Regions from separate parts of the Stenotrophomonas sp. Steno-Z4 genome, predicted to be linked through region 1. Evidence: riboswitches for the same ligand, from Rfam matches in the RefSeq annotation. Region 1 holds a riboswitch; the other holds the start of a gene.
What was found. A riboswitch is a leader RNA that binds a small molecule or an ion and turns the genes downstream of it on or off. The one in region 1 is predicted to bind thiamine pyrophosphate.

Region 1 (5,261 bases):
CCGCCAGCAGTCCCACCGGCCACGCCAGCACGCGGCGCCGGGCCATCAGCCACACCCCCAGCAGGCTGGCGGCGACGGCGCTCCATTCGAGCAGGAGCGCGCTCACAGGCCGAAGGTGACCGACAGGCGCGCCTGGCGCGGTGCACCGGCGAACAGGTAGTAATCGCCATAGCTGCTGCCGGTGTCACGCCAGTAGAAGCGGTCGAATACGTTGTCCACCGACAGCGTCCAGGTCACCGGATGCTCGCGCAGCGCGTGCTGGAAGCGCACACCGGCATCGAACACCGAATACGAGGGTGCCTTGACGCTGCCATCCACCGTGGCCGCATTGGACGAGGCATAGCGCCAGCCGCCACTCACCGCCAGGCCGGCCACGAACGGCAGGGCAAAGTCCACGTGCACGGCCGCACGCACCTTGGGCACGTTGACCAGCTGCTGGCCGTCGTAGAACGCGGTGCCGGCATCGCGCGCGCGCGCCTGCAGCACGCTGGCGCTGGCGTTCAGCGCCAGCCGCTCGGTGACCTGGCCATTGGCGGTCAGCTCCAGCCCGGTGTGGGCCTGGGTGCCTTCCTGCACGAAGGTGAAGCCGGCATCGCTGGCGTCCGGCTTGGCGTATTGGAACGGCTGGGTGGTGCGGAACACCGCCGCGCCCAGCATCAGGCCGTCGGTGGCGGCGTACTTGACCCCCAGCTCGCGCTGGCGCGACTGCATGGCCGGCAGGAAGGTGCTGCCGTTGGAGGTCCAGAACGGCGCTTCCTGGCCCAGCGACAGGCCTTCCACGTAGCTGGCGTACACGTTCAGCTGTTCGGTGGCCTGCCACACCAGTGCGGTCTGCGGCAGGAACTGCGACAGCCGGCTGTGCCGTTCCGGGGTGCCGCGCTTGTCGTAGGCGCGCTCATCCAGGCGCACGTAGCGGCCGCCGGCCAGCCACTGCCAGTCATCGCCGACGTGCATGCGGTCCAGCGCGAACACCGCGCGCTGCCAGCTGTCCAGGCGCCGCGCGGACGGGCCCGGCTGCAGCGGCGAGGGATCGAACACGGGTACCTGCGCATCGCCGATGTTGGCCGTGCCCACGTACTCGTTGACGTTCTGGCGCTTGTCCACGGTGCGGTGGAACGCGCTCAGCCCCACCGACAGTTCGTGTTCCACCGCGCCGGTGCTGAAGCGGCCGCGCAGTTCGCCGCGTGCCTCCTCATTGCGGCGCACATCGTCGGGGCTGCGGTAATCGTAGATGTCGTAGTCGCCGTTGGGCGCGAAGTAGTTGCCCGGTACGCTGCCATCGGCGCAGCCAGCAGCGTAGTAGCAGCCGTACGCAAAGGCGACGTTGTCCTGGATCACCGAACGGCTGTGGCCCACCGACACGCGCGACTGCCAGGCCGGGCTGAAGTCGTAGGTATGCAGCGCGGTGAGGTTGGTGCTGTCGATGCCCACCGGCTGCTGCCACGGCTGGTGGCCCAGCATGAGGCTGCGGTCCACGCCGCGCGGCAGTTCGCTGCCGCCCAGCAGCTGGTAACCGGACGCCGAACGCTGCGCGCTGGTCTGGTAGTTGGCATCCACTTCCAGCTTGCCGTGTTCGCCGATCAGCCAGTCGGCGGCCAGCGAATAGAAGTTGCGGCGGCCGTCGGCATGCTCGATGTAGGACGAGGTGTCATCCCAGGCCGCGTTGAATCGCAGCCCGAAGCGCGGGGTAAGCCAACCGCCCAGGTCCACCGCCGCGTAGCGCGAGCCTTCCGAATCGGTGGCCAGGGTGATGTTGCGCACATCGGCGGGACGCTTGCCGACGTAGTTGATGATCCCGCCCGGTGCCATCACGCCAGCGGCCAACCCGGCCTCACCCTTGAGGATTTCCACCTGCTGCACGTTTTCCAGCGCCAGCCGCTGTTCGCCGGCGATGGACAGCCCGTTGAAGCGGTAGCCGGTGGCCGGGTCCAGCGCGAAACCGCGGATGGCGATGTTCTGGTAATAGCCCACCGGTGCGTAGCTGTCGCCCAGCGACGCGTCGTGCCGGGCCAGCTCGGACAGGGTGCGTACCTGCAGGCGGTCCAGCAAGGCGCTGTCGAGCACGTTGACCGAGGCCGGGGTGTTCTTCCAGTCGGCGCTGCCGAAGCTGCTCGAGGGCGCCAGCGGCGCGGCGGGCTTGCGCGCCTGTACGCGGATGCCGGCCAGGTCGGTGGGCGAGCGCACGCCTGCGGCGCTGTCGGCGTCACTGGCGTACAGCGGCAGGGCGGCGCAGAGGGCGGCGGTCAACAGCGTGAGGCGGTAGCAGCGGTTCATTCGATTCGTCATCAGCCAGAGGAGACGAAGCGACGGCGCGCAGGCGCACCAGCCCGCAATGGGGGATGCGCTCGCTGCTCAAGCTCCCTACGCCGGTGCAAACCGGATCAGGTTCCAAGGGACTCTCTCAGCCTGGCAACGCCAGGCACCCCCGCTTCAGTGGTTAGTTTCACACCAATCGGCCGCCGTTGCGACCCCGGTGGTTCAGGCAGCGGCGTGCAGGGCATCCAGCAGGGCCCGGCCCGGGCGGCTGGCGAACCAGTCGGCATGGCCCAGCAGGAACGTGTGGTACGCCACGTCGGCGTTGGCCGGGGAGCCGGTAACCCCTTGGAAGTACTCCACTTCCGAAAGGGCGAAGTCCAGGTGCACCACCGGCAGCAGGTCGGCCAGCAGGTGCACCTGGGCGGCCCCCAGCGGCCGTACCTGGCGGTAGCCGGTCAGCAGCGCCAGCGCGATATCGGCATGCGCCACCGGGCCATCGCCGCCTGCATCCAGCCAGGCGATGGCATTGCGCTCGATCGCGGTGGCCAGGTCGAACAGGGCACTGGTCGGCGAGGCCAGGCCGAAATCGAACACGGTGGCGATCGACGCCGTGGCGCCCTGCCCGTGCCAGAGCAGGTTGGAAACGTGCCAGTCGTTGTGTCCCCACAGCACCGGCTCGGCGGCCAGGCGCTCGCCCAGGGCCGCGTGCCAGGGCAGCACCGCGCGCTGCAGGTCGTGTTCCCACTGCTGGCGCGACAGGTAGCTGGCCAGCCCCGGTCGGTCGGGCAGCTCACGCTTCAGCAGTGAAAGCGGATCATGGGCGCGGATCAGGTCATCGCGCGCCACCAGCAGGTGCGTGCTGCGCTGGGGCGCGGGGTAGCTGGCCGATGCAAGGTGCAGGCGGGCCAGCATCGCCCCGGCAGTGCGCGCCTGCGCGGCATCGCCGAGCGGTGTCCAGGAGGGGCTGTCGCGATACAGGTCATGGCCATCACCCTGCGCGTGCAGTTCGTAGGTCCAGTCGCCATGGGCGATCGCGGTGGCGCCATCGCAGGCCTGCAGCACCTGCACGACCGGGAGTCCGGCAGCGGCCAGGTGCGCGATGAAACGGTGCTCTTCGGCCAGCACGTCGGCCGTGCGCACGCTGCGATGGTGGCGTTTGATGAAGCAGCGCCGTGGTCCGCACTCCACCAGCGCGGCCGCTGAAAACGGTCGCGGGCTGTGCCACACCACGTGGCAGTCGCCCTCAAGCGCCGGATGCTGCCCGCGCAGCCAGGCAAGTTCGGCGTCGTCGATTGCAGGCCAATCTGCGGCGACGTCATCGTTGTCCAGGCCTTGCACGCGGTGATCGGTGTTCGTCATTGAAACGGAAGTGTCGGCAAACAGGGCATGGATCGGTGACGCACCTTCAGAAGCGGTGGATCTTGATGTAATCGAACAGATCGGCGTCATTGTCCAGGCCAAGCTTGAGCATGGCATCGCCTTTCTGCCGGCTGATGGTGCTCACGCTCTTGTGCAGTTTCGCGGCGATTTCCTTCACGATAAGGCCGCTGCCCAGCAGGCGCAGGACTTCCACCTCACGGGGCGACAGCGCGCGCGCGCGATCGTCGCCCATGCCCTCCGTGCCGATCTTGTCGATGCGTTTTTTCAGGGTCCGGCTGACATACGGCTGGCCGCGGTGCACGGTCTGGATCGCCACCGGCAGTTCTTCCATCGACGAGGTCTTGTCGACCAGCCCGAGCACGCCGGTTCCAACCACCATGCGCAGGATCGCCAGGTTGTTGGAGACGCTCAGCATCAGCACCGGCAGGTCCGGATAGTGACGGCGGACCTGGCCGATCATGGCAAAACCGTCAGGCTGGCCGCCGCCGGGCATGGAGTAATCGGTGACCAGCACGTCGCACTCCTTGACCTTGAGCACGGCCAAAAGCTCATCCACGCTGCTGGCTTCGGCCACCACGTGGCCCACGCCACTGGATTCGATCACGGATTTGGTGCCGATGCGGACCACCGGGTGGTCGTCGGCGATGATTATGCGCAAGCTCATGGAATAGTATGGCCGTTAAGGCAGCGGCCCCTCGGGGCACGTCGCGGTGGGCGGATCACTCCTGGGAGAACTGACAGCATGCGTACCTCGGTTGTCCGCTGGCTGGTCGTGCTGGGCCTGGTGATCGCGCTGGGCGCCATCGCGGCTCCGGCGCCTGCACCGTCGCTGTCACCGCGCCAGGCTGAATGGATCGACCGGAACCCTACCATCTTACTGGGGCTGTACGACAGCGGCTGGCCACCATTCGAATTCATGCACAACGGCCGCCCCGACGGACTCGGCTACGACTACCTGATGTTGTTGACCCGGCAGCTCGGCGTGCGGGTGAAGGTGCGGGTGTATCGCGATTGGGCAGACGTGCTGGATGCGGCATGCCGGGGCGAGGTCGACGTGGTGATGAACATCACCCTCACCCCGGACCGCACCCGCTGCATGGTCTACACCGGCTCCTACGCCGACGCGCCGTTGGCCCTGGTGGGCCGGGTGGGCGATACCCGGACCTCAAGCGACCCGGACCTGGCCGGGCTGCGCGTGGTCACCGAGCAGGAATTCCTCACCAGCAACCAGGTGCGTTCACGCTTCCCCGCCGCCCGCCAGGTGACTGCGCCCAATACCCGGGCCGCGCTGGCGATGGTGGCCCAGGGCAAGGCCGATGTGTACATCGGCAATGCGCACGTCGCCAGCACCCTGATCCGCGAGCAGGACATTGACGGTATCGCCCTGCTGCGGCCCAGCGACCTGCCGCCCGAGCGCCTCCACTTCGGCGTGCCCAATGCCCGCCAGCCGCTGGCCGAAGCGCTCGACAGCGCGCTGTCCACCGTGACCGCCGCGCAGCGCGAGGCGCTGTACAAGCGCTGGCTGCCGCCACTGCAGTGGTCGGCGCAGTCGCGGCTGATCCTGGGCGAGGCCGAACGCCGCATCCTGGCCACCCCGTTGCGCATGGGCTATGCGCCGAACGGGG
Region 2 (5,261 bases), on a different contig from region 1:
GACCAGTTCGGGAAGCGGTCCGAATGGCCCGCAGGCGTGTCGGTCAGCAGGCGCGCCGGTGCGTTGCCGGAGGTCTGCACCTTGATCGCGCTGCCGCCGCGGGCCGCATCATCGGCCTCGTAGGCCACCTGCGAGCCATCCGGCGAGACGGTCGGGTAGGTTTCGAAACCGGCCGTGGCGGTGATCAAACGATAGGGGCGCTGCGGACTGCCGACCACGCGGCTGCCGTCTTCCAGCACGCCACTGCCTTCAGGCCCGCGGGGCGGGCGTTGCAGCAGCAGTGCAGCCATCACCAGCAGGGCGATGAACATCCCCAGGCCAATGGCCAGGAACACATAGCGCCGGTTGCGCCGCCAGCGGCTGCGCGGGCGCGGCGCCGGGGTTGCCGCGGCGAACACAGCGGCCAGCGCATCGCGTTCGTCTTCATTGGGCGCGGCATCCACCTCCGGGCCGGGCTCCACCACGACCGACACAGGTTGCAGCAGCCGGTAACCAGTCTTGGCGATGGTTTCAATATAGGCAGTGCCCGCGTCATCGTCGCGCGAGAACGCCTTGCGCAGCTGGGTGATGGCCTGGGTCAGTACATCATTGGTAGGCAGCGTGTCCGGCCAGACCTCGGCGAACAGTTCATCGCGAGTCACCACCGCACCGGGCACGCGCATGAGTACCTTGAGCACACCCAGTGCCTTGGGCGTGAGCCGGCGCGGACGACGCGCGCCCTCCACCACCACCTCACGCGACGACAGCGTGATGGTGCAATCGCCGATCCTCAGTCGGTCGGCAGCGGGTGTCTCACTATCCAGGCTGATCATTCCGGCGCTACGTAATACCACTGAACAACAGGAACGCAGCATTCATCGAATCAACCACAGATCGAACGAACCGCCAGATTCCGCACACGTCATCAGTGCAAAGGGCAAAGACACTGAAGCGCGCGAATACTAGCCTATGCCGGTTAACTGCGCCTGTGCGCGCAGAGGACATCAGGCCTCTCTCGCCGACGAATCCACATAAACTGCGTCAACATTCGCGCCTTCGGGCGCGAATTTTTTATCTGCGATTCAGCAACTTTTTAGCATCGATTCAGTAATTTTTTATCGACGATTCAGTTTCGCGCGTTGCGGATCATGGTCAATCCGACCAGTCGCGACACCACCAACGCTACGTACATCACGCCTGCGAACTGCTCCAGCATCACCAGCGCGCGTGCTTGTGGATGCACCGGCACCACGTCGCTCAGGCCGACCCCGGACAACAAACTGAAGCTGAGATAAAGCAGCTCCATCCAAGTGCGCAGTTCGCTCTCGCTGGTGGCCACGAAACTGCCTGGGAACCACTGCTGGCAGACCGCGAAGGCGAAGGCGAATGCCCAGGCCAGCAGCGTGAAGGTGGCGCCCGCGGCGAACAGCTCGTCGCGGGTCACCTTGTGGTCCTGCAGCATGTAGGCGATCAGGCTGCCCGCCGTATAGAAGTACAGCAGACATTCCAGCAGCTGGGCGGTGGTGACCAGCGCCGGCCGCCCCAGCAGCGCCCCCGAGAGGGAGAACACCACCGAGGGAATGGCCAGCAGCAGGGCCACCCACATGCCCAGCGGGCTGCGCCGCACCACCCACAGCGCCAGGCCGAGCACCGCGATGCCGAAGGCGCCGAACAGCGCGCGGCCGGCCCCGGATTCGTCCATGGCCGGGTACAGCAGCACGCCCAGCAGCTGCACCCCCAGCAACCAGGCCGAGGGGTGCCGGCGGGCGATGGCCAGCCATCGGGTGGTGCGCGCTATGGCCATCGTGGTGTCCCTGCCCCTGTGTCGGTGGCCGAAGCTTAACGGCTGCCGCGCTGAGGCGGCATGACGGTCCGCCTTGGCCGCCCGTCCTGGCGGGTCACGACCAACGGTCGTGACCTACCCCGCTTGGCCCGCTGCGTAGTCGCGCACGTCCTGGGTGATCTTCATCGAACAGAAATGGGGGCCGCACATCGAGCAGAAATGGGCGTCCTTGTGGGCGTCCTTGGGCAGGGTTTCGTCATGGAACTCGCGCGCCTTGTCCGGATCCAGGCCCAGGTGGAACTGGTCTTCCCAGCGGAACTCGAAGCGCGCCTTGCTCAGCGCGTTGTCGCGCACCTGCGCGCCCGGGTGGCCCTTGGCCAGGTCGGCGGCGTGGGCAGCGATGCGATAGGCCATGATGCCGTCGCGCACGTCCTGCCGGTTGGGCAGGCCCAGGTGCTCCTTGGGCGTGACGTAGCAGAGCATGGCGGTGCCATACCAGCCGATCATCGCCGCGCCGATCGCGCTGGTGATGTGGTCGTATCCCGGCGCGATATCAGTGGTGAGCGGCCCCAGCGTGTAGAACGGCGCCTCGCCGCATTCGCGCAGCTGCTTGTCCATGTTCTCCTTGATCAGCTGCATCGGCACATGGCCGGGGCCTTCGATCATGGTCTGCACATCGTGCTTCCAGGCAATCTTCGTCAGCTCGCCCAGCGCTTCCAGCTCGCCGAACTGCGCCGCATCGTTGGCATCGGCAATGCAGCCGGGGCGCAGGCCGTCGCCCAGCGAGAAGGTCACGTCGTAGGCCTTCATGATCTCGCAGATGTCCTCGAAGTGCGTGTAGAGGAAGTTCTCGCGCTGATGGGCCAGGCACCACTTGGCCATGATCGAGCCGCCGCGCGAGACGATGCCGGTGACCCGATTGGCGGTGAGCGGCACGTGGCGCAGCAGCACGCCGGCATGGATGGTGAAGTAGTCCACGCCCTGCTCGGCCTGCTCGATGAGGGTGTCGCGGAAGATCTCCCAGCTCAGGTCCTCGGCGCGGCCATCGACCTTCTCCAACGCCTGGTAGATCGGCACCGTACCGATCGCCACCGGCGAGTTGCGCAGGATCCATTCGCGGGTTTCATGGATGTGCTTGCCGGTGGACAGGTCCATGACCGTGTCACCGCCCCAGCGGATCGCCCACACCAGCTTTTCCACTTCCTCGGCGATGCCGGACGACACCGCGCTGTTGCCGATGTTGGCATTGATCTTGGTCAGGAAGTTGCGGCCGATGATCATGGGCTCGCTTTCGGGGTGGTTGATGTTGTTGGGCAGCACCGCCCGCCCGCGCGCGATTTCCTCGCGCACGAACGCCGGGGTGATCGAGGCGGGGATGGAGGCACCGAACGACTGCCCAGGGTGCTGCATCAGCAGCGCCTGCTCGCGGATCGCCTCGATGCGCTGGTTTTCGCGGATCGCCACGAACTCCATTTCCGGAGTGATGATGCCGCGCCGGGCGTAGTGCATCTGGGTGACGTTGGCGCCGGCCACGGCGCGTCGCGGTTGCAGCCGCGACGAAAAGCGCACCGCGTCCAGCCGCGCATCGGTTGCGCGCGACCGCCCGAACGCCGAGCTGGGCCGGCCCAGCAGCTCGGTGTCGCCGCGCTCGGCGACCCAGCCCGCGCGCAACGCCGGCAGGCCGGTGGACAGGTCGATGCGGGCATCAGGATCGGTATACGGGCCGGAGGTGTCGTACACGGTCAGCGGGGCGTTGCCGCCACTCAGCGCGATCTCGCGCATCGGCACCTGCAGGTCGCTGCGCGAGCCGGGCACGTAGATCTTGCGTGAGCCGGGAATGGGTCGGGTGACCGATTCAGACAGCTGCTGGGCCTGTTGCTGAAGGGCGGAAGGGTGTGCGTTCATCGGGCATCGTCCTGGGTTGTCGGTGCGAGGGTTCGCACGGCGAGGGACGAAGCGGCGGCGCACGGCAGGCGCACGGCGCGCGGTTTCCAGGCGGGGGCTGGGCGGCGCGGTGCATCGGCTGTTGCGAAGCTTCCCTACGCCGGTATCAACCGGATCAGGTTCGAAGGGACTGTCTCAACCGTGGCCACATGGCCGCGGTACCCCCGCTTCGGGGCGGATTAGACCACACCTGCGCCGGAAGTGTGAACAGCCATGTCATGCCGCCTTGGCTAGACTGCCGCGCATGGTCTTTCGACTCTCCATCGCCCTGGTGGTGCTGCTGGTGCTGGCCGCTGGCGTGGCACCCGACCCGTTCAACGAGATCGTGCGCGGCGGGCTGGTGCACATCATCCGCAGTGCCGGCTGGCTGTACCTGCTGGTGGTGTTCATCACCCTTTCGTTCCTGCTCTACCTCGCCTTCGGGCGGCTGGGTTCGCTGCGGATCGGCGGCGAAGACGCCGAACCGGATTTCTCCAACGCCAGCTGGATGTCGATGCTGTTTGCCGCCGGCATGGGCATCGGCCTGGTGTTCTGGGGCGCGGCCGAGCCGGTCTCGCACTTCGTCACCCCACCCGAAGGGCTGCCCCCACAGAGCATGGAAGCGGCGCGCGCCTCGATGCGCTACGCGTTCTTCCACTGGGGCCTGCACCCGTGGGCGATCTACGCGCTGATCGGCCTGGCGATGGCCTGGTTCCAGTTCAACCGCAACGGCCGTGGATTGATCAGCGACCTGCTGCAGCCGCTGATCGGCGCGCACCACCGCGGTTGGATCGGCACCGTGGTGAACGTCGCGGCGGTGGTGGCCACGGCGATCGGCGTGGCCACCACGCTGGGCTTTGGCACCATCCAGATCGCCGCAGGAATCGAGCGCGTGTTCGGCCTGCACGCCGGCGCGCCGCTGCAGCTGACCATCATCGCCGTTGCCTTCGTGCTGTACATGGCCTCCACCGCCAGTGGTGTGCACCGTGGCATCAAGTGGCTCTCCAACTTCAACCTCGGCCTGGCCGCCGTGCTGCTGGCGCTGGTCCTGGTGCTGGGCCCCACCGCCTTCATCTTCGATACCTTCACCACCACCATTGGCTCCTACCTCAACCAGCTGGTGACCATGAGCCTGCGCATGTCGCCGTTCTCGGGCAGCACCTGGGTGGCCGACTGGACGATCTTCTACTGGGCGTGGTGGATCGCCTGGGCGCCGTTCGTCGGTTCGTTCATCGCCCGCGTCTCGCGCGGGCGCAGCATCCGCGAATTCGTGCTCGGCGTGGTGATCGCGCCCAGCGTGCTCGGCTTCCTCTGGTTCTCGGTGTTCGGCGGCACCGCGCTGTGGTCGCAGATCTTCGGCCATGTCGACCTGGTGCGGGCACTTGGCACCGGCTACGAAACCGTGCTGTTCACCATGTTCGACAGCCTGCCGATGCCCACCGTGCTCTCCGTGATCGCGCTGGTGCTGCTGATGATCTTCTTCGTCACCTCGGCCGACTCGGCCGTGCTGGTACTGGCCAGCATGTCCACCGACGAAGCCGGCGACCCACCGCTGTCCCGGCGAATCACCTGGGGC

Region 2: linked by a shared signal. The riboswitch ahead of thiC (phosphomethylpyrimidine synthase ThiC) and the one ahead of AC06E7_RS07705 (TonB-dependent receptor) in region 1 are both predicted to bind thiamine pyrophosphate.

The regions. Positions count from the first base shown of each region.
Region 1 covers NZ_JBWJPC010000002.1:289,261-294,521, forward strand. The annotation lists gene pnuC (nicotinamide riboside transporter PnuC) at 1-94, opposite strand, end outside; gene AC06E7_RS07705 (TonB-dependent receptor) at 103-2,274, opposite strand; TPP riboswitch at 2,342-2,437, opposite strand; gene AC06E7_RS07710 (phosphotransferase enzyme family protein) at 2,479-3,615, opposite strand; gene AC06E7_RS07715 (response regulator) at 3,662-4,300, opposite strand; gene AC06E7_RS07720 (ATP-binding protein) at 4,379-5,261, shown strand, end outside.
Region 2 covers NZ_JBWJPC010000001.1:715,621-720,881, forward strand. The annotation lists gene AC06E7_RS03190 (winged helix-turn-helix domain-containing protein) at 1-812, opposite strand, end outside; gene AC06E7_RS03195 (ion channel) at 1,106-1,783, opposite strand; gene thiC (phosphomethylpyrimidine synthase ThiC) at 1,898-3,667, opposite strand; TPP riboswitch at 3,781-3,882, opposite strand; gene AC06E7_RS03205 (BCCT family transporter) at 3,951-5,261, shown strand, end outside.